4 regions of the Comamonas sp. NyZ500 genome follow, and region 1 is predicted to be linked to each of the others. Evidence: predicted binding sites of a transcription regulator. Region 1 holds the regulator's gene; each other region holds the start of a gene.
What was found. The regulator LexA, encoded in region 1, represses DNA repair genes until DNA is damaged. The targets are predictions, from matches to a motif close to ACTGTATNNNNATACAGT.
Positions count from the first base shown of each region.

Region 2: a site for LexA is predicted at 3,711-3,728, ahead of JAO85_RS18970 (LexA family transcriptional regulator). Genes of this name have one in related genera too.
Region 3: a site for LexA is predicted at 3,413-3,430, ahead of recA (recombinase RecA). Genes of this name have one in related genera too.
Region 4: a site for LexA is predicted at 5,600-5,617, ahead of JAO85_RS21310 (PA0069 family radical SAM protein). Genes of this name have one in related genera too.

Region 1 covers NZ_JAEIJE010000007.1:165,223-172,441, forward strand. Annotated here, with positions in the region: gene JAO85_RS13130 (FABP family protein) at 1-183, opposite strand, end outside; gene JAO85_RS13135 (hypothetical protein) at 268-672, opposite strand; gene JAO85_RS13140 (hypothetical protein) at 768-1,076, opposite strand; gene JAO85_RS13145 (hypothetical protein) at 1,848-2,174, shown strand; gene JAO85_RS13150 (universal stress protein) at 2,479-2,940, opposite strand; gene JAO85_RS13155 (hypothetical protein) at 3,085-3,330, opposite strand; gene JAO85_RS13160 (hypothetical protein) at 3,748-4,227, opposite strand; gene lexA (transcriptional repressor LexA) at 4,346-5,017, opposite strand; gene JAO85_RS13170 (asparaginase) at 5,100-6,080, shown strand; gene adk (adenylate kinase) at 6,343-6,999, opposite strand.
Region 2 covers NZ_JAEIJE010000014.1:112,287-119,505, forward strand. Annotated here, with positions in the region: gene JAO85_RS18950 (DUF1003 domain-containing protein) at 1-68, shown strand, start outside; gene JAO85_RS18955 (hypothetical protein) at 224-649, shown strand; gene JAO85_RS18960 (ATP-binding protein) at 1,000-2,520, opposite strand; gene JAO85_RS18965 (hypothetical protein) at 2,548-3,090, opposite strand; gene JAO85_RS18970 (LexA family transcriptional regulator) at 3,282-3,692, opposite strand; gene JAO85_RS18975 (DUF6616 family protein) at 4,001-4,339, opposite strand; gene JAO85_RS18980 (DNA alkylation repair protein) at 4,350-5,123, opposite strand; gene JAO85_RS18985 (MarR family winged helix-turn-helix transcriptional regulator) at 5,120-5,614, opposite strand; gene JAO85_RS18990 (PD-(D/E)XK nuclease family protein) at 6,338-7,219, shown strand, end outside.
Region 3 covers NZ_JAEIJE010000006.1:28,222-35,440, reverse strand. Annotated here, with positions in the region: gene yddG (aromatic amino acid DMT transporter YddG) at 1-755, shown strand, start outside; gene JAO85_RS11245 (hypothetical protein) at 780-1,514, opposite strand; gene recX (recombination regulator RecX) at 1,577-2,053, opposite strand; gene recA (recombinase RecA) at 2,246-3,355, opposite strand; gene JAO85_RS11230 (MarR family winged helix-turn-helix transcriptional regulator) at 3,494-3,985, shown strand; gene JAO85_RS11225 (response regulator transcription factor) at 4,112-4,789, shown strand; gene JAO85_RS11220 (sensor histidine kinase) at 4,901-6,343, shown strand; gene JAO85_RS11215 (tripartite tricarboxylate transporter substrate binding protein) at 6,564-7,219, shown strand, end outside.
Region 4 covers NZ_JAEIJE010000019.1:13,951-21,169, forward strand. Annotated here, with positions in the region: gene JAO85_RS21275 (TRAP transporter large permease) at 1-469, opposite strand, end outside; gene JAO85_RS21280 (TRAP transporter small permease) at 480-986, opposite strand; gene JAO85_RS21285 (gluconokinase) at 1,006-1,542, opposite strand; gene JAO85_RS21290 (LacI family DNA-binding transcriptional regulator) at 1,725-2,798, shown strand; gene JAO85_RS21295 (GbsR/MarR family transcriptional regulator) at 2,809-3,393, opposite strand; gene JAO85_RS21300 (acyltransferase) at 3,627-4,799, shown strand; gene rnk (nucleoside diphosphate kinase regulator) at 4,862-5,269, opposite strand; gene JAO85_RS21310 (PA0069 family radical SAM protein) at 5,624-6,781, shown strand; gene JAO85_RS21315 (tripartite tricarboxylate transporter substrate binding protein) at 6,901-7,219, opposite strand, start outside.

The sequences.
Region 1 (7,219 bases):
GATGGGCTGGCACTCCATGTGCTCGATAAAGGCCTGCTTTTCGGGGCCGTCAGCCTTGGGGTTGATGTCCAGGCCGCGCTTGCCGGTCCAGATGCCGGCCATGCCGGTGAGGGGGCCGAGGTTGGCCAGGGTATTCACATCGGGCGTGGGCTCGGTGTAGATGTCTTTGGGAAAGTTTTCCATATCGTGTAACGGGCTTTCACTTTGAATCTGTTGAAGCCAGTTTACAAGCCATGGACTGAGGGCTTCTTGACGGCAGTCAAGCTGTCAGGTGCTTTCTTCGGTGGTGAGCGTAAAGCGTGCACTTTCGCCGCGCTGGGCGGCTTCACGCGTGAGGAAGATCAGCACGCGATAGCTGGCACCACGTTCGATGCGAAAGGTGCAGATGTTGTTGTTGGCCGAGCCTTGGCATAGGGGCTGGGCAGAGCCGTCCTTGAAGACGTTCATCTGGCTGGAGGGGTTGTTGGTATTGAGCGTGACGGTCATGCGCTGGAAGGGCCGCGTTTCGAGCCCGTATTGCACGATGCCGTTGCCCGTGATCTGGCCGCTGTAGGAGTTGGTGTAGCCGCCCGGGGTTGTAAAGGCGGCCTGTGCCATGGAGCTGCTGCTGAGATGTAGTGTCATGAGACTGAGCAGGGCAGCAGTTGCAAGCATCGGTTGGAAGCGGGTCATGCAACTCTCCTGAATGTGTTGGACAGGATGGCGCTCCTGGCGCAGCGACGGGTGTCTATGCCGACAGCCAATCCACCATCCTCCACCGCCGCGCCCTAGCGGCAGGAGACATTGCGCCAACTGAATTTGCCGTCGTTAAAGAACTCTGTCCATACCGACATGATGGGAGCCTGACGGTAAGAGAACGTAATCTGGTTAGGGATCTTTGGGCCTAGTGCGGCAGGCTGTCCATCCTTGTCGAAGACCTTGACGATGTAGAGCGTGACGCCTCCGTCCTCGTCAGTGTGCAGGACTACCCGGTAGTCCTTGGTGAAGAGATCCCAGTCGAATTGCTTGGTCACATACGTGTGCAGACGGACAAAAGCGCGGTTCGCGTTCTTGGCGGCAGGATTAACTTTTCTCATGACGACACTCCCTGTTGCTCAACGACTTGCCGCAGGACCTGCGAGCTGACATTTCATTGCATTTGACTGATGTTGTATCAAGAGGATGTAAGGAAGTATGTAGGCACTTACAGATCGCGCTAATGGACAGAGCAGATCTGCTGTGTGAGCTTCTCTGAAGCGCTGGGGAGGTGCTTTGCCGGTGCCGCTGTCATCTTTTCTTGATGAAGTGGCCGTGCTAAGTAACTGAGTGAAAAGATAGATTTTTTTAATGAAATCTATTCTGAGCCGGCATGGGTTTGAGCGTAAAAATTGCCTGATGATGACAATTTTGAGAGAGGCGCATTGAATTTCAGGATGACGATGCTCTGGCCTGAGTCAACGAAAGCAGGGCTGAATCGCCTTGCCTGAATTCCAACAGGCAAGTCATCGGTAGGTGCTCCCGAAATACTAGGCAATGCGGTGGCTGAGCAGCTGGCAAGCGTCCAAAAGCCAGCCTATCCAATCCTTGAGATATGTCACCGTGCAGGCTCAGGGTTCACCGTGGCTCTGGCAAGTCTCGCTCTGCCAGTTGTCTCTCAGGCCGGTCGTCAAGCAGTGTTAAACCCTGAACCTATTGGTGATGTAGATTTTGTTTCTGCTGCACTTTTCGGTAAATTGGGCGTAGGAAAATTCTGATTTTGATGTGCAAGTGGCGATCTAGCCTGATGCCCTACTGAATTCAAAAAAAAGCCCATGTCCCACCACCTGCAATACACTTTTGCCTCCCGTCTAGATGCCTGGATCAGGCACATGAAGCTGGCCAAGCCTTGCCATACGCAGCAGATGGCTTATGAGTTGGTGATCGACAGCTGGGTGCAAACCAATGCAGAGCTTGGTGCTTCGCAGGAATTTTTGAAGGCCTTGCGCCGGCGTCGGCTGTGCGAGGAGCATGGCTGGCGGGGGGTGAATACGAGCGTTGCGCACTGGGATCTGGATGATGCACACACTGTGCGGATCTATCTGCACGAAGACGGCTCCATCGTGGTGCAGCAAATGGACTCGCAGAATCTCCAGATTCTGTTCACCTTGCCTGGGCATCGTGAGCGATTGGGAGAAGTATCGGAGCGATGTGCCTAGCAGCCAAAAAAATGCCCGCGCAAGGCGGGCAAGTTTTGGGGTCCTCTCGATCCGGTTCTGCAGCTCACACAGTCAATGCATTTGAATAGTTGGCAGAGGCGCTACTTTGGCCTCAATCGCCGTTTATCGCTCTTGCACTGTTGCTGACGCGTTTGAACGGTTGACAGGTTGCCCCATCGGGTGCGGCCAGCAACTCCTGACTGGCTGGCCTGCATTTTGCAGCCATGACTTGCAAATCACTTGCCCATCCTGTACCGAGGCAAGCGTGCGACATGCAGGACTGCTATTCGATATTTCTGGCTCCTTAATGTTTGCCGGTGGAGGCGGGCCGGTGTACCAGCACCGGGACATGGCTGTGCGTCAGGACGCGCTGGGTTTCGCTGCCCAGCAAAATTCCGCCAATACCTTTGCGACCGTGTGAGGCCATGCAAATCAGGTCGCACTGCAATTCCTGCGCCTGGTGAACAATGGCTTGGTAAACAGAGGCGTGGGTGACTCGCACAAAGTTGCAGGGTACGCCTTCAGGTCTAGCAATCTGGTCGACGAACTGCAAAGCCGCATCTGCATCGCTGTTGGCACTTCGCTCGAACTCTGCGCTGTTGTATGTCAACAGCGCGTCTGCGCCGTAGATGATGGCGCGGTAATCGGGCATGACATAAAGGCCAGTCACCTTGGCACCTTGTTCACGTGCAAGCAGAACGCCAGCACGCACGGCAGCCTCTGACAGTTTGGTGCCATCGGTGGGAATGAGCAGGTGCTTGAACATGTTCAGCCTCCTGATGCCGGAAGATGTGCCTGAGAATCAATCTATTCCAATATTTCGAGCTGCGCAATGCCTAGTTCTTGAATGCAGCAGAGTTGTAGACAGGAGGTAAGACTCTGTAACGAGGGGCGGTCGCGTCGAGTTGTCTCATTCCTCGGGCGAAGGAGGAACGCGATTGAGGATTTCGCCAGTGGCCTCTATCTCGAACTGTTGTGGATTGAGCCAGTTGACCTCTTGGTGATCGGAAGTTTCAAAGTAAATGGCAGATGGGCGTATGGAGATGCCGTGTGGCATGTCGACCTCATCAAAACTCTGATAGACCAGAATCAGGCGCAGGTTTCCATTGGCGTCTTTGGCCTGTATGTGCTGCAAGAGCTTGCGGTAGGCACTCATAAGACGCCCTCGTTGACATGTGTATATGAATGTTTCCACTGTCGAAGAGGTGCCGCAATACCCTGATCCGGGTATCCGTTCTGACGGATATTCGCGCCTGACAAGGAGTTCTGAAGGCTGCGAGGCATTGTGCGAAATGCGTCCCGCGGACAGGCCCAGGCAGAACATCAGCAAAAAATTTACATGGCGATCCAGATCGTTCGGCGCAAATACAGAGGGCCTGCTCTGGCGGTATCGAGTTTTTTGCCTATGCACTGTTGGCAAAGTTGTCTGGCGCCATATCTGCCGGCCGATAGGCCAAGAGTGTTGAGATGGCTTTGTGTTGGATGCATATGGAAGCTTTGTTGCATCTCCTGCAGGCCTATCGCGGGTCGGGCTCGGGCTGCATAAGTGCAGGCAGTCAAACCTCACTGTGCTTCAGACTTGCGGCGCTGTTTGCTCATGGAGTGCCATACGTTCTAGCGCGGCGCAGACATCGGCCATGCGTCCGCAGATCAGCAGGCATTCGGGCTGCTTGCGCGGTTCTCGCTGCACGATTTTGAGAAGTCGCGGAGCAGCAGCTTGTGTCGACTCATCGGTTACTAGCGACTGCAGCTCTGGGGTCGCTGCAATGGCCTGAGGATAAAGCGTTTTGCTGCCTAGACGGCTGCGGCTGCGGCCGCGGTTGGCGCGCATGACCGGAATGCTGATCTGCTTCGCCTTTGGACGGTTGCTTGTGAGCGATACGGGTTCTGCAGCGGCTTTGCTTGCGTCATCGGAGCTGAAGTTCGGGCTGAGCGACAGCGTGGCAGGCAGGCTCTTCAGAGTCAGGCGTGTCAAAGTCTGCAGTGATGTGGCGAATCCCATTTGGCAACTCCTTTTGATGGCCTTGCGGCATGGATAAGGGCAGGATTGCATTCTTTCGGCAAAGCTCCGCCCAGGGCGAAGCTCAACGGCTTCGCGCCTACTGCCTGGGCTTGTGAGGGAAAGAGGCTCAGTGCCTGCGCTGCATAGACGGAGGGACGCCGTCTGCCCGTTACATGAACATGCTGTTGCGGATAAGGCCTACGGCCAGGCCTTCGATGGCGAATGGCTCTTCAGGATCGACGTGAATGATCTTGTAGTCGGGGTTCTCGGGCAGCAGCTCGATGCCCTGAGGCGTGCGCTTGAAGCGCTTGACGGTAACGTCATCACCGAGGCGGGCCACCACAATCTGGCCATTGCGCGCTTCATGCGTAGCCTGTACCGCCAGCAGGTCGCCGTCCATGATGCCCGCGTCACGCATGGACATGCCACGCACCTTGAGCAGGTAATCGGGCTTGGCGGCAAACAGGCTGGGTTCGACCGAATAGCTCTGATCGATATGTTCCTGGGCCAGAATAGGCGAGCCGGCAGCGACGCGGCCGACCAGGGGAAGCACCAGCGGAGCCAGGGCCGTGAGCGGCAGCGCAAAGCTGGCACCGCGTGCCGCATTGATGGTGCGCACGGTATCGGCGCGCAGGCGAATGCCGCGCGATGTGCCGCTGACCAGATCGATGACGCCCTTGCGCGCCAGTGCCTGCAAATGCTCTTCTGCAGCATTGGCCGACTTGAAGCCAAAGGTACTGGCAATCTCGGCCCGGGTAGGGGGCGCACCCGTGCGAGCGATGGTGGACTGGATGAGGTCCAGAATCTGCTGCTGGCGGGGAGTGAGCTTGGGGTGGTCCATGGGCATTCCTTGATCGGTCGATGATGAATACTGTGTGTTCATCCAGTACCTGTATTTTTAATCAGTTTGAAGAGGACTGCAAGTGGAACGTGACAAAAATATCGTCATCCTGGGCACCGGTGGCACGATTGCCGGTGTCGCAGAGCAGGCTGGCGCCAGCGTGGGCTACCGTGCGGCCCAGCTGGGCGTGGCTCAGCTGCTGCAGGCTGTGCCGGACCTGGAGCGCGTTGCTGCTGCATCTCTGCAGGCGGAGCAGCTGGCGCAGCTGGACAGCAAGGATATGGATCACGCCACCTGGCATGCACTCGCGCTGCGCTGTGCAGAGCTGCTCGCGCGTGATGATGTGAGCGGCATTGTCATCACCCACGGCACCGACACCCTGGAGGAAACCGCCTGGTTTCTGCAATGCGTTCTGCGCCCGACTAAGCCCGTGGTGTTGACCTGCGCCATGCGCCCGGCCACAGCCATTTCGGCCGACGGCCCGGGCAATCTGCGTGATGCCGTGGCCTGTGCGGCCGATACGCAGGCTGCTGGCCGCGGTGTGCTTGCCGTGGTGGCGGGCCGGGTGTTCAGCGCACGCCAGGTGCGCAAGGTGCATCCCTACCGTGTGGATGCCTTTGATGGCAGCGGCGCCGGTCCGCTGGGCTGGGTGGAAGAGGGGCGGCTGCGCTGGGCAACGGGCGGGCTGCCGGTCGTTGCGGCCAGCTCCACTGCAATCGCTTTACCGCCCGCAGATCACTGGCCCCTGGTGGAGCTGCTGCACAGTCATGCCGGCTGCAACAGTGCCGTTGCGCTGGCGGTGGTTCAGGCCTGGCATGCGGAAGGCGTGCGTGCCGTGGTGGTGGTGGGCACGGGCAATGGCACGGTCCATCAGGCATTGGGGCCGGCGCTGGACTGGGCGCAGGCGCAGGACATGGCTTTGCGCATCACGACCCGGTGCGAGGAGGGGCAGGTGGTGCAGGCCGAGGGAGCGCAGGATGGCCGTGTGAGCAGCCTGCCGGCGGTCAAGGCCAGAATCAGCCTGATGCTGGAGCTGATGGGCTGGCCTCACGCATTGGATTGATGCTCTTATTATGAGAGCTTCTGGCCTGCGTTAATAAAGAGTATTTATGGTGTTTGGGTCTGAAGTTCAATGAATTTAGGCGCAGGCAGCTATGAATATTGATGGCTGCAATGCCATCCTTGGTGCAGCTATCCCGCCGGCCGGAAGGCCGGGAGCGCGAGCTTCAAAAACAAAAAAGGCCGGTGAAGACACCGGCCTTTTTTGCCCAGAGATGCCTGGCCGCGAAAGTCGGCAAGGCTCCATGAGCGAGTGATCAGGGCGATCAGGAAGCCAGAGCGGCCAGAGCGCGTTCGGTGATTTCTTCCACGCTGCCTGTGCCGCTGATGGCGCGGTACTTGGGGGCCGCTGCTGCATCGGCCTTGGCCCAGTTGCTGTAGTAGTCCACCAGAGGACGTGTCTGGCTGCTGTAGACGTCCAGGCGCTTCTTGACGGTTTCTTCCTTGTCGTCTTCGCGCTGAACCAGGTCTTCACCGGTCACATCGTCCTTGCCTTCCACCTTGGGAGGGTTGAACTTGACGTGGTAGGTACGTCCCGAGGCGGGGTGGCTGCGGCGGCCGCTCATGCGTTCGATGATGGCGTCGAAGGGCACATCGATTTCCAGCACATAGTCCAGCTTCACGCCGGCGGCCTTCATGGCATCGGCCTGGGGGATGGTGCGGGGGAAGCCGTCAAACAGGAAACCCTTGGCGCAGTCGGGCTGAGCAATGCGTTCCTTGACCAGGTTGATGATCAGATCGTCGCTGACCAGCTGGCCGGCGTCCATCACGGCCTTGGCTTGCAGACCCAGAGGGGTGCCAGCCTTGACGGCCGCGCGCAGCATGTCGCCCGTGGAGATTTGAGGGATACCGTACTTTTGGCAAATAAAGGCCGCCTGAGTGCCTTTGCCGGCGCCGGGTGCACCCAACAAAATCAGTTTCATGGAAATCCTTGAGGAGAGTAGAAATTCTTGCTGGCCCAGGCAGACGGGTGGTCGTCTGTAGTCCCCGGGCCGTATTTTTTCGCGGGCAAGGATAGCACGCACAAGACCAACACAGGCTTACACAATTCAGTCAAGGCTGTCACAAGTGCGGCCAATTGAAGGCATGTATCCGCTGCAAACGCGATTGCTGTAGTTGTAATCCAGGTGCCGAAGCCGTTAC
Region 2 (7,219 bases), on a different contig from region 1:
TCATCACCATCCAGAGCGAACAGCTCCAGCTGCTGCGCCGGCTGGCGGACGGGCAGCGGTCCGTTTAACTGCGCAGGTTTTGCGTAGTCTGAGGTGCTTGCCAGCGCCTCGTCGGTGCCACACGGGGCTGCCGCGTCCGCGGTGCAGATCGCTACCAGCGGATTGGTGCGGGAAGGGCGGGAAGGGCGGTAGTACGATTCACCCATAGCAACTTGGAGAGGGTATGGGCAAATCGACGTATCGTGCATTGGTGATTGCTTCGCTGGGCATCCCGTTATTCGGAATGCTGGCGGAATATGGCTTCGATCTGGTGCCCCATGAGCTGACCGATCTTTCCCAGAGCCTTTTGATGCAGTCGGAAGTCGGCCCCACGGACTGGATTTTCTTGCTGGCGCTCTCGGTGCTCGTGGTGCTCGGCCTCATTGCTTTTTACGGGCTGCTGCGGTTCAGAGCATGGGCGCCTCGGTTTACCCTGTGGTCTTCTGCTGCGACCGTAGTCGTCGCCTGTTTCAGCCCGCCGATTGTGCTGTCCGGCTTGGGGAACGCGACATCGGCCTTGGGCTTTGCACTATTTGGCGCAGTGCTTGCCTTGCCGTACTACGCACCCGAAGTGCGAGAGATGTTCTGGCCCTCCAAGCCAGAGGACTGAACAAAAGCCCCTGCCAGGGGCTTTTGTATGGCCAGGGCAATCGGCTGGGCATGGGGCTGGGTAGGGCGGCCCTGGCTGTCATAGTTCAGGTTCAGCAGATAGCGGCTGTGCTGCGACGCGTCGGTATTGCCCTGCGGACTTCTTCCCCTTGCGGGTCTTGTATTCGTCGCCCTCCCGGCCATAAATCAAGCGTCTGCAAGAGTGCAGGCGTGCAATGTCCGGGCACAAAAAAGCCGCCAGTTCGGATGCGTTTCTTCCGCGCGATCTTAGGAGCTCTTACGCTCCACCTCTTGCGAGGCCCTGACAAGAGGAAGGTGCGTATAGCAACGTTTAGTGATTGAGTAGCGTGATCATCGGTTTGCCTGAATGAAGTTGCGCATATGCTCAATTGATTCGGAAAGTTGATCACTATTAAACCTCACGTTTAAAGTATTTTCTGGATGATGGATTTGATGGCGTATGTACTCAGTTAAAGTAGTGGTTGTGTTTTGTGGGTTGCCTTTATATATCTTTATATAAGGAATTTGCTGTTTACCAATTTTATAATCTTGTAGTTTTCCAATAGCCTCAATGTGTCCGTAAAGTTCATTGTGATACTCTTGACTGGCTTCACCGAAGGTAGAGAAGTTCACTTCATTGAGGCTCGGATATGGCAGCTCATGCTCCCTTATTTTTTGTATTCTGTTATCTTGTTGGTCAGATATTATCAATAGGTCTTCAAACCTTAATTGTTTTACAATCTCTGGACTATGAGTTGTTAGTATTACTTGAGTATTGCCGGTTTTTGATAGTTTTACTAAAGCATCGAGAAGTGCTCTTTGATGATCGGGGTGTTGTGCCGTCTCCGGTTCTTCAATAGCATAAATAATGCTGGGAAGCTTTGATTCTTGATGACGTCTTTCTGCTTCTGCTCGGAAGAAACTAATTAATATCAATCTCTTAACGCCACTGCCTCGCTTATTTATAGGTATTCCTTCATCTGCGGTAATGGAAACACTTTTGAAGACATCAGTCCACTTTAAATCTTGAGAGTCGGGTAATTGAGGGTCTAGTGTTGAAGCGATAGTTGGATTCATTTCGCTCAATTTTTCGCGAGTTCTTTCCGCCACGTCCTCTAATCGCTGCTTGACTAGATTGGAAATTCTTTCAAAATCATCTCTTATAGATTTGTCGCTTAGAATTTCTCTGACAGCAAGCTTCATAGGGTCTTGAATTTCACCATCGCCATCACTATTTTTTCGATCAGATTGGAATAAAGTGAAAAGCGGCATATATGCCTTTAACTTATCCCACAGATCTTTGGATTCAATCTTTGCGATTTCAATTTCGCAGGATTTTAGCTCTAGGTCACTCTGTGCACCCCAAATGGCCTTTCTTAGCTCAGCATTCTTTGTCTTGTCTGCGCAGGCAAATTCTTGAGTGTCAACTATCTTTTGTAGTTCTGAGATTTTCTTGAAAAGCAGGTCTTTACATGCAGTATTGGTCGGGTGCAGTGCCTCTATAAAGACCTTCTCTTTTCCTGCATTAGGGTAACGTTTTAGAACCTTAAGTGTTCCATTTTTTGATAAAAGATATTCATCCTTCAGTGTTGTAGGGTTAGTTGCATCAATATATATTTGTGCCGGAAGATTTGTGAATTCAACTGATATTTCAATATCAGAGTTGCCTTCTGAAAGGCATTTTTTATTTATGTCATCTTTGTCTATTTTTACGCACCCTTTTCCTTCATTAAAGAAAATATCTAGCGCTTCAAGGATTGTAGATTTCCCTATATCATTTTTTCCAACGAAAACTAAAAGATTATCGAAGTCGATTGATACGGGTGAACTGTACCCTCTAAATCTATTTATTGTTACAGATTTGATTTTCATATCTATCTCCTCCAAGTAGAAAAATAATTAACACCTTAGTCGGAACTGCTCATCTCTCGCGATCTTGCGCTCCCTACGAACCCAATCCAGGTCGTAATACTGGCTGCCCGCACGTCCCATGCTATCCAACGCTTTGACACGTTCTTCCAGCGCGTCACAGACTTGTTTTTTGCCGGGTTCGGCAGGCTGGGCAGGGCGGGTCTGATAGACAACCGCAGGGGCTGCAGTATTGCGCTGGGTTTTGCGCCATTGGGCTTCGGCCTGGGCTACTTTTTGATCCCAGGGCAGGCCGGAGGGCACGGTTTCCGTGCGCTCGAGAAAAGCGTTGTGCTGGCCGCATTGCGAACTGGACCAGAAAAGCCCGCCGCCATGGCCTTTGCACAGATAAACGGTGCTGCCTGAGTGGCCGCTGTGCAAGGTGGTGGTTTTGTCTTCCACCAGTTTGCCGCCTTTGCATGCTTCTTGAGAATAGGAATTGCCGCAGCGATAAATAGGCTGCGCTATGGCTTGATTCATAGCGGTGGCTGGCAGCAAAAATGCTGCGGCAGTCAAGGCAGGCAGAAAATGCATGCGGAGCATTATCTGTAAAAATTAGTTACTGATGCATTAACCCCGGCCCGCAGTGCGATGTTGGGTCACTGTAATAAACCAAAGAAAAAGGCAATGTAGAGAGCTACATTGCCTTTCTTCGTGAGTGGGCGCTTTTTTGGTGCTAATCAGATTTCAACGGCCGCCTGCGTTGGGCTGGCGCGCGCATGTATTCATCTTGCAAAGCGCTTGATGCAACTGGTGACGACACCCCAGATTTCCAGCGTCTGTCCTTCTGGCGGCATGATGTCGGGGTAGGTGGGGGCGCCTGCCCTGAGCTTGCAGGTGTCGCCATCGCTGTCCAGCGCTCTGATGACGAGTTCGCGATCGACAACTGCCACGACGATGCTCCCATCGCGAGCGCGCAGCTCCCTGTCCACCACGACGATATCGCCGTCATCGATGCCGTGTTCCTGCATGGACGGGCCGGTCACGCGTAGCAGGAACGTGGCTTTGGGGTGCGTGACCAGCAGGTCTGTAATATCCAGCCGCTTGCCTGCAAAGTCATTCGCGGGCGAGCCTGCGCGTGCGCTGCGGTCAGCCAGCGGCAAAGTAACCGGGGACGCGATCAGTTGGACGGGCATACCACTCATGAGACGATGACTGTGCATATGTACAGTGTAGCGGTTGATGCGACTCCGGTGTCATGAATCCACGTTGATGTCGCATGCTTTCCACTCGATCCTGCACCCGGTTCTGTTCGGAGCCGGGGACCTATGCTGAGTTGCATGTGCTGTGCCGAAAGCTGGCCAGCCCGCAGTGGTGACTGTGGCGGGCGGCCATTAGCAGGCATTAATGGGCATCAGCGGGCATTAGTGGGCATTAACGGGGACTAGAAAATGACTAGCCGCATGTATTACCAGAGCACAGCGGCATTGTCCGAAAGACTGCGCTACGCGGCGGCTAGAGCAGCCAAGTGAATATCCGCCGCCCCTTGAGTGCTGGCTGCATTCACATGGTCAAAATAATCGTACCAGCCGCTGGCTTTGATGCCCGCCAGCAGAGCGTCACGAGCGGCCTGGTCAGGAAAGCGCCAAATACCAAGGAATGTATGCGCGGTTCCCTGGTCAATGCTGGAGTCCGTTTCTGCCAGGGAGAGGACTTCGACACCGAGGCTGGAGAGTTGATTCAATGCGAGTCCGATGCCGCCAAGAAAATGTTGCCTTTGTTCGGCGGACAGTGCGAGCCAGGCCGAATTGGGGGTGTAGAGCTCTACGAGGTAATGAGACATGGTTCCACTTTCACTTGAGATTGCGCAGTGCGCGTTGACATATACGATGTGTGGCGGCGGCTTGGGTGCTTTGAAGCCATTGGGCACAGATGTCACGCACCCAGGCTGGCTGGTCCTTGGCGGCATCATTGAGCCAGTTGGCGACCGAGTCCTGCACGTAGACCGAAGGGTCGCTCTTCAAAGCTGAGAGCAAAGGCAGTGCTTGCTCGGGCGAGCGTTTGAGCTGTGAGATATGCGTGCTCCACACACCGCGGGGACGCAAGACCTCGCACGCGAATCGTCGGACGCGTTCGGAAGGATCTTGTGTCCATGGCATCAGCTGAGCGATAGCCGCAGCCAGGTCTTGCACCAGGTGCGGTCGCATCGCCATCCAAGCCCATTCACGCACACCAAAATGGGCATCATCTGCCAGCGGGTGCATTGCGGCCAGCCGTACACCGAGATCCAGGTTAGGCCGGGCACCGATCATGAAACACGCCCAGCCTCGTGCCATATCGGCGCGGTGCGTTTGGCATTGTGCGATGCCCTCAGTACCCAGGGCATCCAGCAAGACTGCACCGATACGGGCCATGCGTTTGAGCACGCCCAGTTGGCAGGCTTCATCGATCGTGCTCAGTGCTTGAGCCGTAAGCGCCGGAAAGATTGTTCGTGCCAGTACGGCCTGGTCGACTGCCAGGCATTCAGCCAGCGTCGCGCATTGCAACTCCCCGCGCGATAGCGCATGCAGAACGTCCCGAGGAATGTCGGCGGTGCGCGTCGCACCCTTGCGGACTTGATCCCTCATGATTCAACGTCCGATTCAGGGCCTCGTACTTTCTCCAGCAACGCTGCCAGCTGCTTTCGCTCATCTACAGACAGGTTGCCAAACAAGCCTGCAATCCACCGACCATGCTGGTCGATAACGGTACCGGCTAGTTGTTTTCCTTTTGAGGTCAGTCGAATGCAAAGTGCGCGGCGGTCTTCGGCGTTGGCGTGACGTTCAATCAGGCCTTCGCGCTCCAGTCCGTCTAAGAGGCCGGTCACCGTGGCGCGGGTCACGCCAGCCTGCTCGGCCAGCGCGTTGGGTGCGAGTCCGTCAGGCGCCACATCGAGAAGGAACAACAACACAAAGCGCCCCTCAGACAAACCATGAGGGGCCAGCAAAGCAGCGCAGTCGCGATCGATGTTTGCAGCCATCGACAGCACTTGAAAGCACAGCTGGATGCCATCCACATCGGGCAGTTTGCGTCGTTGTGCTTCTTCAATTAGCGCCTGGTACTTCTGTTCAAGCTTCATTAGTTAGCCAAAATATAATATGGTGGCTAATTATATGAGCAAGATCACTGCATGAATAGTGGACCGAGCACCACCTCATCAGATGCCGGCTTGTCGATTGCAGACCTTGGCCTAGCTGAGCGCCGATTCAATGACCAGGCAGAGTAGGGTGGCTGTGAGCACTGAATCGTCAGGGGCGCTCAGGGACGGCGCTTGCTTGCGATCAAGTTGGGCAGCGATATCGGTGTGCCGGGAGCCTGTTGATCTTCATGGTCTTGTTCAAGCAGGGCAAGCAAGCCCTGCTTGAACTTGGGCGGGCCGATGCCCGCCCTGTCACATCGGTCAGTTGGTCGCAAAGCAGTACATCAGCCCGGCACTGCCGCTCTGCTGCAACTGCTCAACGCTGCAGCCGCGCGAGCCATCAGGGCAAATTACATCTTGCAAAGCGTTTGATGCAGCTGGAGATGACACCCCATATTTCCAGCGTCTGTCCTTCCTGCGGCACGATGTCGGAATAGGTGGGGGCGCCTGCCATATAAATAAGACAAGGCATTGAGATTGAAACTGCTCGCTAGAGAATAGAGCGATCTGACGTTGTTCTAAAATTCATAGCTGTAGGCGCCAGCATTTGTTGAGTTTCAGGTTGTTATCTGCCTGAAAGTCAAGAAAATCAGGCGCAGTTAGCTATTCAAATAGTCAAAGGCAGCAGCACAAACGCATGCTGTTTGTCTGAGGGAGGCATACGTGAGCGCGACACCAACCCATCACTTATCAACTCTGCCAGGTGTGGATGCTTTGAAAGCCCTGCTGGGCAATCTGCAAGCCCGGCAGGCTGGCTGGCAGCAAGCCCAACAACTCATGGCTGCACAGTTGGCACCCGATTTTTCGCCCTTTAGCGTGTACCGTAGTCATGAAGTGGATGTGTCGCGTCACCTTGCACTGTTACTGGATCCCAACGAAACACATGGCCAAGGCAGTTTGTTTTGGGATGCGTGGGTAGACCTGGTGCTCGATGCCCAGGGCAAGCAACATTTGCTGTCTGTTGACGGTGAAGATGATAAAGCGGCTGCAGCAGAGCAAGACCTTAGGGCAGACGACGGCGAGGCTGTAGATATGCCACGGCCGAACAGTGCTTGGCTTCGTCAAAGCGTTGTCGGCAATGTGGAAACAGAGCATTCCACTAGCTCGTTGGATAAGCGCAGATACATCGATTTGTGCGTTCACTTGCAAGCGCCAAACGGCATGTTGGCGATTGAAAACAAGCCTTGGTATTCATCCGTAGATGAGGAAGGCCAATTAGCCGACTACGCAAAGCACTTGTCTCAGTTGGCAAAGGGAAGGCCTTGGCTATTGGTGTACTTGGGGCGCGGGGCACCTGGCGTGCAAAGCATATCGCTTGCTGAGCGTACAGAGTTGACCAAACAGGGGCATTTGGTATGTGTTTCTTGGTCACAGATGCTCCAGATGCTTAGGCAATGCGTACCGAAGATTCAGGCATCCAAAGTGCGCTGGTTTGTAGAGGACTTTATTGACATGCTGGAGGAGGAAACGATGGGTTATGTAGACGAGAAAGAGTTGGCACATGTTGCTCAAGCCTTCAACAATAGCCCTCAGGCTTTAGCGCAA
Region 3 (7,219 bases), on a different contig from region 1:
CACGCGGGCGCAAAGGCTGGCGCGAGCTGGCACGCTGGCGCAGCATGCACCCGGCCTACCTCTGGGGCTGCGGCCTGCTGTTTGTGGTCTATGAAATCTGCCTGTCCGTAGCCGTGGGCCTGGCCCACGACCGCAGCCAGGCCATGGAAATCGGGCTCATCAACTATCTCTGGCCCAGCCTCACCATCGTGCTGGCCGTGCTCTGCGGCCAGCAGGCGGCTCGCTGGTGGCTGTGGCCAGGCGTGCTGATCTGCCTGTGGGGTCTGGCGCGCGTGCTGGGCGGCGACAGCTTCAGCCTGCCGGTCATGTGGAGCCATGTGCTGGGCAACCCGCTGGCCTATGGCATGGGTTTTGCGGCCGCCCTGCTCTGGCCGACCTACTCGCTGCTGGCGCGCCGCTATGGCTCAGGCTTCAATGCCGTGGGTCTGTTCGTGACCTGGACTGCCATCGCACTGTGGCTCAAGTGGCTGATGCTGGGCGAGTCACAACCCATGCTCTGGACCTGGCTCACCGCCGGCCAGGTCTTGCTGGTCGGGGCGCTCACGGCACTGGGCTACAGCTGCTGGGAGCACGGCATCCAGCATGGCAAGCTGGCCCTGCTGGCCGCGGCGTCCTATTTCACACCCGTGCTCTCGGCGCTGATGGCCAGCGCACTGCTGCAAGTGCTGCCGGGCTGGAGCTTCTGGCAAGGCGTGGCACTGGTCACGCTGGGTTCGCTGGTCTGCTGGTGGGCGACGCGCAGCCACCGACATTGAGCCGGCGCCAGGTCGGCCGGGCGCTCAGGCAGTCAGCCAGATGCCCAGGCCGAGCACGACGGCATGTCCGGCCAGCAAAATCCACAACAGCGTCCAGGGCGGCTCGGTCAGGCCCTGCAGCATCTCCTCGATGCGAGCGCCCAGAAAGACGCGCAGCGCCGGGTCGTCCTTGCCGCCTTCGCTGCCCCACTGGGCACGCGTGCGTCCCCATTCCTCAAGCAGATCGGACAACGGCAGGCGATTGAGCACGCTGCGCACCACGAACTGCACAGCGCGCCCGTTGCCCACCCAGGGCTGCAGATGCTCCATCGCTGCGCCCACGGTGAGCAGATCGGCCGCCTTGTGCATGGCCTGGTGAGCGCTAGGCAGGGCCTCGATGCGCTGTGCCAGCATGGCCGCCAGGCGCTCGGCCAGGCCCTGGCCGTAACGCGCCACCAGCTTGCCTGCCGCCCGGGCGCGGCCCAGCTGCAGACCGACCATGAGGTAGGCGGGAATGATGAAGATCAGCACCACGGCCACCAGCAGCGGCGGCGACATCAGCAGGCTGATCACGGCGCCGTAGATGCCGGTATGGGCCGAGGCATGAATGCCCTGACCAGGATCGGCCATCAGGCGCGAAAAATAGAACACGGCCGCGCCGCAGCCCAGCACCAGGGCCAGCAAGGTACCCAGCATCAGGCCGCCCAGCAGCGATTTGCCGGCACTCAGGCCCACGCGCAGGGCGGATGGGGCGTCAGGGGGTTGCGAAGCAGTCAGCACGTGGGTCCCTCCGGTGTGAGAAGCTGTTGCCGCCGCAGGCGGGCGGGGAGCGGGCTGCCGCCTCAGTCCTCGTCCTCGCTGTCGGGTGCAGGGGAGTATGGGGCATCGCGCAGCACGCGTGAAGCCACGCTGGACGAAAAGCCGCGCGAAGCCAGAAAGCGCAGCTGCCTGGCCTTTTCCTTGAGGTCGACGGGCACACTGCCAAAACGCTTGCACCACAGCTCGCGCGCACGCTGCAGCTCGCTGCCGCGCAGCTGCTCGCCCGCCTGGCGCACAGTCTCATCATCAAGCCCTTTGCTGCGCAGATCATGCACCAGACGCGCTGCGCCATAACGGCCGGCCTTGCTGCGCAAGACAGACTCGACCACGCGCTCCACGCTGATGAAGCCCCGCTGCTCCAGCTCGTCGAGCACGGCATTTAGATCGTCGCCCTCCTCCACATGGGCGGCCAGCTTGCGCTGCAGCTCCAGCCGCGAATGCTCGCGCTGCGCCAGCAGCTTCAGGGCGCGGCCCTTGAGTGAAAGTTTGGCAAAGCTCACGACGCATCTCCAGAAACAAAAAGGCGCAGGACGAACCTGCGCAAAGATGGCAAACCTTTTGAGCCATGAGGCCCGCACTCAAACACTGGCGCTCACCAAGCCAGGGACATCAAGCAGGGGCCGCACCCGCAGCGAGGATGTAGTCCCCTTTCGCGAAAGGCGCATGGCGCATGGCGCCTCAGGGTGACTGAATCAACCTTCAATCACGCCGTCCTTGTCCACCTTGCCCTTGCCGCCCTTGGCAGGCTTGGCCTCGGCAGCCGCAGCACCGTCCACGGGCAGCAGCTTGATGCCCAGGCTCTCGCGAACCTTGTTTTCGATCTCAATGGCCAGCGCGGGGTTCTCGCGCAGGAATTCACGCGAGTTGTCGCGGCCCTGGCCGATTTTTTCGCCGTTGTAGGCATACCAGGCACCGCTCTTTTCCAGAATCTTGGCGTTCACGCCCATGTCCAGAATCTCGCCTTCGCGGCTGATGCCTTCGCCAAACAGGATGTCGAACTCTGCCGTCTTGAAGGGGGGCGAGACCTTGTTCTTCACGACCTTGACCTTGGTTTCGTTGCCGATGGCCTCGTCGCCCTTCTTGATGGTGCCGGTGCGGCGGATATCCAGACGCACGGAGGCATAGAACTTCAGCGCATTGCCGCCGGTGGTGGTCTCGGGCGAGCCGAACATCACGCCGATCTTCATGCGGATCTGGTTGATGAAGATGACCATGCAGTTGGTCTTCTTGATGGTGGCCGTCAGCTTGCGCAGGGCCTGGCTCATCAGACGGGCCTGCAGGCCGGGCAGGGCGTCGCCCATCTCGCCTTCGATTTCGGCCTTGGGCGTCAATGCGGCCACCGAGTCGATGACGATCAGGTCCACGGCACCCGAGCGCACCAGGCTGTCGCAGATTTCCAGAGCCTGCTCACCGGTATCGGGCTGGCTGATCAGCACGTCGCTGAGGTTCACGCCCAGCTTCTGGGCATAGCTGGTGTCCAGCGCATGTTCGGCGTCGATAAAGGCGCAGGTGCCGCCCTGCTTTTGCATCTCGGCAATGACCTGCAGCGTCAGCGTGGTCTTGCCCGAGGATTCGGGACCGTAGATTTCGATCACACGGCCACGGGGCAGACCACCTACGCCCAGCGCGATGTCCAGACCCAGGGAGCCGGTGGAAACGACCTGAATGTCTTCGATGGCTTCACCTTCACCGAGCTTCATGATGGTGCCCTTGCCGAACTGCTTTTCGATCTGGGCCAGGGCTGCAGCCAGGGCTTTGGCTTTTTCGCTGTTGGCGTCGTTGGTCTTGGCGATGGCGTTCATATCAGGCTCCGAAGTAGGTGAATGACTGTCTGTGGCCAGTCCTGTTTTTGCATTCAGGCTGGATGCTTGAACAGTAGTTTAGATGCGGATACTGCAGATTGATTTAAATATTTAGTCAGTTTGCCTTACTATTTACCCATGTCAGAAATCGCCCCCGTCACCCCGCCCGCCGATGCCTGGCGCCAGACCCATCTGGGCCGTTTGCTGGGCCATGCCATGCGCCGCTTCGATGCGCGCGTGCTGCAGCTCATGGCGCGTGCAGTGGAGGTGCCGCTGGCGCTATCCAATCTGGCGGCGCGCGACAAGGTAGGAGCGGCCCATATCCACATCACGCGCCATCTGTCGCTGGCTGGCGACCGGCTCACCGATCTGGCCGACAAGGCCGGCATGACCAAGCAGGCCATGGCCGATCTGGTGGCGCAGTGCGAAGCCTGGGGCCTGGTCACGCGCGAGGCCGACCCGCATGATGCGCGCGCCAGGCGCGTGCGCTTCACCGATACGGGTCTGGCCTGGCTGCAGGCTTTTCACGACGCCGTAAGCCAGGCCGAGGCCGAATTTCGCGAGGCCGTGGGCGCGGATGTGGCCACCGTGGTCGCGCTGGGCCTGGAAGCCTATGCCGAAGGCTACTGAGATTCTGTATTGACGCCTTCTTGACGCCTGTAAGCGGCTGTCGAGAATTGCCCCGAACGGCCATGAGCCATCCCTACAATGGCAGCAAAAGTGCAAACAGGCACACATAACAAGCAGGAGACACACATGCGCATACTGATTGCCGAAGACGACCAGGTGCTGGCGGATGGCCTGCTGCGCACGCTGCGCAGCTCGGGCGCCGTCGTCAGCCATGTGGCCAATGGCAGCGAGGCCGATACCGCCTTGCTGACCAGCAGCGAATTCGATTTGCTGATTCTCGATCTGGGCCTGCCAAAGGTGCACGGCCTGGAAGTGCTCAAGCGCCTGCGCGGGCGTGGCGATGCGCTGCCGGTGCTGATTCTCACGGCCGCCGATTCGATCGAAGAGCGCGTACAGGGCCTGGACTATGGTGCCGACGACTACATGGCCAAGCCGTTTGCGCTGTCCGAGCTGGAAGCACGCGTGCGCGCCCTCACGCGTCGCGGCATGGGCGGCGCCAGCTCCACCATCAAGCATGGCCCGCTGGTCTATGACCAGACCGGCCGGGTCGCCACCATAGACGGCAAGATGGTGGAGCTGTCGGCGCGCGAGCTGGGCCTGCTGGAGGTGCTGCTGCAGCGCGCAGGCCGCCTGGTCAGCAAGGACCAGCTGGTGGAGCGCCTGTGCGAATGGGGCGAGGAGGTGAGCAACAATGCCATCGAGGTCTATATCCACCGCCTGCGCAAGAAAATCGAGAAAGGCCCGATCCGCATCGCCACCGTGCGCGGCCTCGGTTACTGCCTGGAAAAGATAGCCCCCCCCTGAGCGGCTTTGCCTAGGCGGCCCCCGCCGCTTCCCCCGAGGGGGACGATGGCCTTTGCTGCGGGGCGGCCCTTGCTGGCCATCCCTGAGTTGGAATACGCCAGTTTTACAAGCATGAAAATTTTTCAGCGTGAGCAGCGATCCCTCTTCGGCGAGATCCTCGACTGGATGCTCACGCCGCTGCTGCTGCTCTGGCCCGTGAGCCTGGCGCTGACCTGGCTGGTGGCCCAGGGCCTGGCCAACAAGCCCTTCGATCGCGCGCTGGAGTACAACGCCCAGGCCCTGGCTCAGCTGGTCATCGTGCAGCGCGGCAAGGTGCAGTTCAATCTGCCTCAGTCGGCCAGCGAGATCCTGCGCGCCGATGAATCGGACACGGTGTTCTTCCAGGTCAGCGGCACCAGGGGCGAATATCTGGCCGGCGAGCGCGACCTGCCGCGCCCGCCCTCCGTCGACGAGGACACGCCCACCGGCTCGGTGCTGCTGCGCGATGAGGAATACAAGGGCATTGACCTGCGCGTGGCCTATATCTGGGTGCGCATGCCGCTGCCCGGCGAGCCCAACGCCCTCGTGCAGGTCGCGGAAACACGCGAAAAGCGCAGCGTGCTGGCCACGGAAATCATCAAGGGCGTGATGCTGCCGCAGTTCGTCATCCTGCCGCTGGCCGCCCTGCTGGTCTGGCTGGCGCTGGCACGCGGCATCAAGCCGCTGCACCGGCTGGAGGAGCGCATCCGCGCGCGCAAGCCCGAGGATCTCTCGCCCATCAATCACAAGGATGTGCCGCTGGAGGTGGTGCCGCTGGTCGATTCGGTCAACGATCTGCTGCAGCGCCTGCATGACTCCATCGCCACGCAAAAACGTTTTCTGGCCGACGCGGCCCACCAGCTCAAGACCCCGCTGGCGGGCCTGCGCATGCAGGCCGACCTGGCCCAGCGCGAGGGCACGAATACCGAAGATCTGAAACGCTCGCTGGCGCAGATCGGCCGCTCAAGCATGCGTGCCACCCATACTGTCAACCAGCTGCTGGCACTGGCGCGCGCCGAGAGCGCCGTGCCCGCCATGCAGGGCTGCAACCTCGTGCGCATCGTCACCGACGTGGTGCAGGACTGCCTGCCGCGCGCCATGGACAAGCACATAGACCTGGGCTACGAGGGTGCCAGCGCCAGCACGCCCGGTGTCTGGCTCAACGGCAATGCCACGCTGCTGGCCGAGCTGGTGCGCAATCTGGTGGACAACGCCATCAACTACACGCCATCGACCAGCGAACAGCCAGGCGTGGTCACCGTGCGCGTGCAGGCCGATCATTTCGGCCAGATTCTGCTGCTGCAAGTCGAGGATTCAGGCCCCGGCGTGCCGCTGGGCGAGCGCGAACTGATATTCCAGCCCTTTTACCGGGCGCTGGGCTCCGAAGCCGACGGCTCCGGTCTGGGCCTGCCCATCGTCATGGAAATCGCCCGTCAGCACGGCGCGCAAGTGCTGCTGCAGGATGCCAGGCCCGCTCATACCCCGCCGGGGGCGCTGTTTACCGTGCGCTTCAAGGCCATGCCCGGACAGCAGTGAAGCGCAACCTAGAAATGCACCAATTCGGTGCCAGTCAAGACTGAGAAGCCGCGCCAGGCTTGGCTTTGCGCCCGTTTGCCCCGATGCGAATATCGGAAACTGCGTATTTGGCAAGTTCTCGCTTACCCTAGAATCAATTCGATCATGGGTTGTCTGAAGAGTCGCTATTTGCGCTCTGCAAGACAGCAATTTGGAATCACTGGATCCTGGGAGCTTTTTGATGCAACGACGTCAATTCATCTACACCGCCGCTGCTGCCGCAGCCGCTTCTTCTTTCTCCGGCATGAGCATGGCGCAGGACACATCGCGTCCTCTGCGCATCGTCGTGCCCTTCCCCGCTGGCGGCCCCACCGACATGGTGCCCCGCAATATGCAGGACGTGCTGATCAAGCTGCTGGGCGGCCAGGCCGTGGTGATTGAAAACAAGGCCGGCGCCGGCGGCTCCATCGGCATGGCAGAAGTGGCTCGCGCCACCGATGGCGTGACTTTCGGTATTGCCACCCTGTCCACCCATGGCGTGAACCCCGCCGTGTTCAAGAAGCTGCCTTACGACGCGATCAACGACTTCGTGGGTGTGACCGAGATCGTCAAGGCCCCCGGCGTGCTGGTGATCAACCCCAAGCTGATTCCCGTGAAGACTTTTGCCGAGTTTGTGGCCTACCTCAAGGCCAACCCCGGCAAGGTGTCCTATGCCACCCCCGGCAACGGCACCATCGGCCATATGTGGGGCGCCCAGTTCCTCAAGAGCACGGGCACCGAAATGCACCACATCCCCTACCGTGGCTCGGCTCCTGCCATCAACGACGTGCTGGGCAACCAGGTTCCCGTGTACTTCGACCAGGTGAACTCGTCCCTGCCCCATATCAAGTCGGGCAA
Region 4 (7,219 bases), on a different contig from region 1:
ACGGCATCGAAGGCGGAATGATGGGGGCGATGATGCCGCCCGACGCCAGCAGGCCGGCGCTGTAGCTGTCGGGATACTTCTGGTCGCGCATCATCGGCAGCAAGATGGTGGCCAGCGCGGCGGTGTCGGCAATGGCCGATCCGCTCATCGAGGCCAGCAGCACGGCTGCGCCGATGGCCACGTAACCGAGGCCACCCGGGATATGACCGACAAAGGCGCGGGCCAGATCGATGATGCGGCGCGACAGGCCGCCGGCATTCATCAGCTCACCTGCCAGGATGAAGAATGGCACGGCCAGCAGCGGGAAATTGTCGAACCCGGCTTGCAGGTTCTGCGCGAGCAGCTGGGTGTCGAAAAAGTCCAGGTGCCACATCAGTGCAACACCGGTGAGTATCAATGCATGCGCAATCGGCATGCCGATCACCATGCCGCCGATCAGCACGGCGAGAAAAATCAGGGTAACGACCATTGCGCTCTCCTTACTCCACGCTGGTTTCAGAAGATTCGGACGGGGTACCGCGCAGCATGTCGCGCACCACGACCAGCAGCATGCCTATGGCCAGCACCAGCGTCGCCGCTGCGCCCAGAGCCAGGGGGTAGCCCAGCACGGTGCTGTAGCTGCTCCAGCCGGCAACGACCTGCTCCCAGGAGCCCCACAGCAGCAGGGCCATGCAGGCGCCGATCAGCAGTTGCGAGACCCAGAACAGGACTTTGCGGGTGATCGGGCCGACCCGCGATGTCACCATGTCGAAGCCCAGATGGGCGCCTTCGAAAGCCGCCACGATGGCGCCGATGGCCACCAGCCACACAAACAGCAGGCGCGAGATCTCCTCATAGGAGACGATGCTGGTGTGGAAAACGTAGCGCAGCACCACGTTGACGAAAACGGCAACCACCATGCCGGCCAGGGCCAGCACCATCAGGCCTTCGGCCAGGCGCTTGAGCCATGGCTTGCGGCCCTGTGCCTCTTTGCGATCTTCAGACATTGGCTGTCTCCTGCTGTCTTTATGCTTGGGATTCGCGCCTTGCCCATTGCCGGGCCGCGAGCGCGATGTCGTTGAGATTCATGGTGGCGCTGACGGTCAGAACATCGGGCTCCTGACGCGGGTCTTCCAGCGTCGTGAACTGATTGGCCACCAGGTCGGGTGAGAAGAAATGCCCGGGTCGGGTCTGGACGCGTTCCAGGGCCGTGGCATAGTCGAGATCGAGAAACACAAAACCCAGCTGCTGGGCGCTGCGCAACTGGTCGCGGTACTTGCGCTTGAGCGCCGAGCAGGTCAGTACCAGGCCGTGTTCGGCATCTGCCTGAGCCAGTCGCTGCGCCAGGCGTTCCAGCCAGCCTTCGCGGTCGGCATCCGTCAAGGCAATGCCGGCCTGCATCTTGGCCACGCTCTGGGGGGAGTGGTAGCTGTCGCCTTCCACCAAGGTCCACCCCAGTTGACGGGCGATGGCTTCTCCTGCGCTCGATTTGCCGCAGCCGGAAACACCCATGACGACGAGTGCCGACATGGTGCCCTGAGGCTGGATCTTGCTTTGAATCATTTTTGGATAGCGCTATCCGATGTGGTTAAAAAATGAGCAGCCTGCTGCTTTCTGAGATTGGCTTCAGACCTTGGTCGAAGGCAAGTCAGTGCTTTCATCAAGCTGCTTCTACAGACTTCATTTCAAGTCTGGATAGCGCTATCATACTCAAAAAACTTCAGGCATCTGATTAGGAGATTCCCTTGCCTCCCGAGACCCGTACCAAGAGTGAAACCCCGGCCGACAGCGCTTCTTCAAGGCGATCTCGTGCCAGCGGGCGTGTCACCCTCAGCGATGTGGCACAGGCTGCGGGCGTGAGTCCGATGACGGTCTCCAGAGCCTTGCGCGGAGAGCGTAGAGTAGCTGCTGCCCTGGTCGACAAAGTGCGCGAGGTTGCGGATTCTCTGGGTTATGTGCCCGATCTGGCAGCGCGTGCACTGGCCTCGCAAAAAAGCACCCAGGTGCTGGTACTGGTACCCATGCTCTCCAACACCTTGTTTGTGGAGGTCCTGGAGGCTGTGCACAAGGTGCTGTTTGCCCAGGGCTATCACATGCTGATCGGCGTGACCCACTACGACCCTGCGGAGGAAGAGCAGTTGCTGCGGGCCTATCTGCCCATGCGACCTGCCGGGCTGTTGCTGACCGGGTTTGATCACAGCGAAGAGTCGCGGAAATTATTGGCTGCCAATCCCGTGCCGCGCGTGCATCTCATGGAGTTGCGCGAGCCCGGCACGGGCCCCGATTGCTACAGCGTGGGTTTCTCGCAGATTGCAGCGGGCGCTGAGATGACCCGTCATCTGCTGGACAAGGGATACAGACGCATCGCATTTTGCGGAGCCCAGCTCGACGCGCGTGTCATGCAGCGCCTGGAAGGTTATCGGCAGGTGCTCAAACAGGCCGGCCTGTATGACCGGAGCCTGGAGATTCTCAATCCCGAGCGTTCATCGCTGGCGCTGGGTGCAAGGCAGTTTGAGACACTTCTCAAGGCGCGGACTACGGTGGATGCCATCTTTTTCTGCAATGACGACATTGCACAAGGCGCATTGCTGGAGGCCAATCGCATGGGGGTCAAGGTGCCGCAGCAGGTGGCGATCGCCGGGTTCAACGATCTGCCTGGCAGTGATCAGATGGTGCCGCCTCTGACCACCATCCATACACCCAGGGATGAAGTGGGCAGAAAAGCTGCCAGCATGCTGCTGCAGTTGCTGGCAGGGGACACCGTCAGAGAGGCCAGCGTGGATCTGGGCTTCAGGCTGGTGCCCAGGGCCAGCACCTGAGTTGTCGGCGTCAGGCTTCCGAGCCTGACTTGCCTCGCCCGGTAATCTTGTCTTTCAGGTCCAGCAGTCGGGTCACGGCGGAGCCCATGCCCATGAGCTGCATGGCGGTCTCTGGCGACAGACGCTGAACATCGTCAAACCAGCTCATCAGCTTGTCGATGAGCTCGTGCATATCGCGCATGCGTTGCTGGGCGTAACGTTCTTCGTCGGTGCTGGCTTCTTCCATCATGGCGGCACGCAGCATGGACTGCGTGGGCTCGATCTCGCGGCGGCGGCGCTCTTCGGCCAGTCGCTTGAAGATTTCCCAGACATCCTCGGGTGCCTGGAAGTATTCGCGCCGGTCGCCGGGCTGGTGACGCAACTGAACCAGCCGCCAGGCCTGCAGCTCCTTGAGCCCCATGCTCACATTGGAGCGCGAGAATTCCAGCGTGTCGGCAATCTGGTCTGCGTTCAGCGGCTCGGGCGAAATGAACAGCAGGGCATAGATCTGCCCCACGGTGCGATTGATGCCCCAGCGGCTGCCCATCTCGCCGAAATGCGAAACAAATTGTCGGCTCAGCTCCGACAGTGGTTTGGCTTGCGTCATGGCCTCCATTGTGCCTTTGCCCGGGGTTCTCAGTGGGGCAGGGAAATCAAGCCGGAGTGCAATCGCTCTGGTTTTGTTCATGCTTGGCGCATGAAGCCCGCGCAGATATGTTTCGTAAAACTTGCAACGCTGTCAGCAAATTGTTGGGAATCGGCGCAAAATCGCCATCCTGTTTTAAGTCGGCTTCTTTACGTTGCCTGTTGCCGGGCAAACTCACCCTGCTGCCGGGCAGCCGTGATCTGATGGTTCAAAGTTCTATTTCCTCTCATTCCCGCAGTGCCCTGATCGACTGTACCAAGGGGCTGGCTTGTGCTGCCATCGTCTGGCATCACCTGGCTTTCTACGGCCCCATGTCCGATGTGGCTCACCCTGTCATGCCCGACCTGCTGGACTGGCTCTATGAGTACGCCCGTATGGCCGTGCAGATCTTTCTGGTGATCGGCGGTTTTCTGGCTGCAGCCAGCCTGGCTCCCATGGGTCTGGCGCGGTTTGATTCACCCTGGTCCAAGATTGGCAAGCGCTTTGTGCGTCTGGTCGTGCCTTATGCCGTGGCACTGGTGGTGACGATCGTGGTGTCTGCGGCGATTCGTCCCTGGTTCGATCACGAGTCCGTGTCCGCCGACCCCGATCTATGGCAGCTCATGGCCCATGCCTTGCTGCTGCAGGGCATTGTGGGCGAGGAGTCACTGTCGGCTGGCGTCTGGTATGTGTCCATAGACTTTCAGCTGTTCGCTGCGACCGTGCTGCTGCTGGCCGGAGTGCGCTGGCTGCAGCAATGGGCGCTGAAACGCTGGGGCGATACGGCCATGAAGCGCTGGTGGCCCTGGGCTGTGACTGGCATGCAGGGGCTGGTGGTCGTGGGGACGGCAGCTTCGCTGCTGAGCTTCAATCTCGATGCAGACCTGGATGTCTGGGCGATTTATTTCATGGGTGCCTATGGCATCGGCATGATGGCCTTCTGGGCGGTGGCGGCAGACAAGCGCCTGACGGCCTGGAGCTGGGGCATGCTGATTGCGGCTCTGATCATCGGCGCACTGGTCTATGAGTGGCGTGACCGCATTTTTCTCGCCGGCGTGACCGCGATGCTGCTGATCGTTTGCATGCGTACCGAGGTCATTGCCCGCTGGCAGGGTTTTGCGCCGCTGCGTCGCCTGGGAGAGATTTCCTACTCGGTATTTCTGATTCACTTTTCCATCTGCCTGCTGGTCAACGCAGTGGTCAACCATTTCTGGCACGGTTCGGTCACCGCCGCCGTGGTGGGCATCCCGTTTGCCTTTGTGCTTTCACTGACTGCCGGCTACGCGCTGTATCAACTGGTGGAGCGCCATGTTTCGTCCTGGAGTCAGGCCCTGCGCTGGCAGGCAGGCCTGATCGGCGCGGGTCTGCTGACCACCATGCTGGCCGGCTTGCGCTGAGTCTGATCCAGGCAACAAAAAAAGCAGCTCCGGTGAGCTGCTTTTTTGTTGGGTGAGCCGGTTCAGCGATGGAGCTCGCCCGCGCTTTCGGGCTGGAACTCGATGGCATCCACACGCACGGTTACCTGGCCGGTAGGGCTGGGCATCTTGAACTCATCACCCACTGACAGGCCCAGCAGGGCGATGCCTACCGGCGCAAAGATGGAGACCTTGTCGGCGCTGCCATCCATATCCTTGGGGTAGACCAGTGTCAGCGTATTGGTCTTGGCGATCTCGAGAATGGTGAAGCGCACGGTGGAGTTCATCGTCACCACGTTGGCGGGTATTTCTGCGGGGTCGAGTACATCCGCGCGGTCCAGCTCCGCCTCCAGTGCATCACGGCCGGGGAACTGGCTGTTGTTCTTTTCCAGCAGCGATTCAATGCGATCCAGGTCCAAGGAGGACAGAGTGATATTGGGCTTGCGCTCCATGTAGTAACTCCCTTGCGAGATGGTGTGGTTGGCGCTTTGGCGTTGCGCAAACGGACAAAAGCCCGGGCAACGGTGTTGTCCGGGCCAAGGCATTCAGTGAAAGGCACCAACTTGGTGCATTGAAGGGATTGTCGGCGCTGAATCGCAAACTGCCAAGCCATCTCGCACTCACTGAGTGCGGATTGACTTTGAGCTTGCTCTAGTTAATGGAGCGTGCTAAGCCTGTAGAGCAATGGGCGCAGTCATTTTTCATCCAGATCTGACTCAATCAACCCTCACCGTATTGACCGGGATGCAGCCATGGTCAGTGCCCATTTCTTGCAATGAGTAACTGTATTTATGTACAGTTGTTTTATGAAGAAACTTTCCTCATCCTCTGGACTGGAATCCATTCGGACCGATGTGCCGGTGCGGCTCATCAAGGGGCGAGGGGCTGCCAGCCAGATCACGCACCGGTTTGCACGGGAGCTGCGCCAGGGTTTCGATGACGGCTGGGGCAAGTCCGAACAGGATGAAGGAAGCGAAGAGGGTGAGGAGGTCAAGACCTGGTGCACCCATCTGGAGTGGGAGCGGGCTAAATCAGCCCTGAGCCGCCACGAATCGCCGGATCTGCCTTTTCATCTGGGGCTCAATCCCTATAGAGGATGCGAGCACGGATGCATCTATTGCTATGCCCGGCCCACGCATGGCTATCTGGGCTATTCGCCGGGTCTTGATTTCGAAACCCGGCTGATTGCCAAGCAGAACCTGCCCGAGGTGCTGCGCGCCGAGTTATCCCGGTCCAGCCATGTGGCGGCCCCCATCATGCTCGGCTCGGTCACGGACTGCTACCAGCCTGTGGAGCGCGAAGTCGGGTTGACGCGCCGCGTGATAGAGGTCCTGGCGCAGGCCAGGCATCCGTTTTCCATCGTCACCAAGGGCAGCGGCATCGAACGCGACCTTGATTTGCTGGTGCCGCTGGCACAGCAGCATCTGGTGGCCGTTTATGTGACGCTGACCACCTTGCAGCCCGAGCTGGCCCGGCAGCTGGAACCACGCGCCGCCGCACCGCATCGGCGGCTGCGCATGATTCGGACTCTGAGCGAGGCAGGCATACCCGTGGGCGTCAGCCTGGCACCGCAGATTCCGTTCCTGAACGACGATATGGAGCAGGTGCTGACCGCAGCCAGCGAGGCCGGTGCAAGACAGGCTTTTTATGCAGTGCTGCGTCTGCCGTGGGAAGTGGCTCCGCTGTTCAATGAATGGCTGATGCTGCACTATCCCGAGCGCGCCCAACGCGTGATGGAGCGGGTGCGGGATCTGCATGGGATCAGCGAAGCGGGCAGAGCCGACGGCAAGGTCTACAACAGCAGGTTTGGCCAGCGCATGAAGGGAACGGGCGCCTGGGCCGATATGCTGGCGCAACGCTTTGCACTGGCCTGCCGCAAGCTTGGGCTGAATCGTGAGCGCGTGCAACTGGACTGCGATCAGTACCATCATTCCTTGCTGTCGCCGCAGCAAAGTCTTTTCTGATGTTTCGTCTCAGTCCGTTGCGTGCCGACTCGGAACGGGTCGACGCAGCGAGCTGCAGCTACCCGGTTGCAAGAAGCCGGAATCTGGCATGACTCCGGCCTTTTGGGCGCCTGAACTGTTTACTGAGCTTGGTAATCAATGGACTTGAGCAAGGCCTGCTGGCGCTGATAGGCCTTCTGCAGTTCGTTCATCAGCGCTTCCGGGGTCGCGTCGGTGCCCGACTCCATGCCCATGTCCCTGAGCCTGGCCTCGACCTGGGGCTGCTTGAAATACTGCAGCGCGATCTCTCTGACCCTGGCCTGCACATCGGCAGGGATATCCGGGCGCGACCAGACGCCGAACCAGCTTACTTCGGACAGTTGCGGGTAGCCCAGTTCCTTGAAAGTGGGCACATCGGGCAGTTGGACCATGCGCGTAGGGTAGTTCACGGCCAGCGGC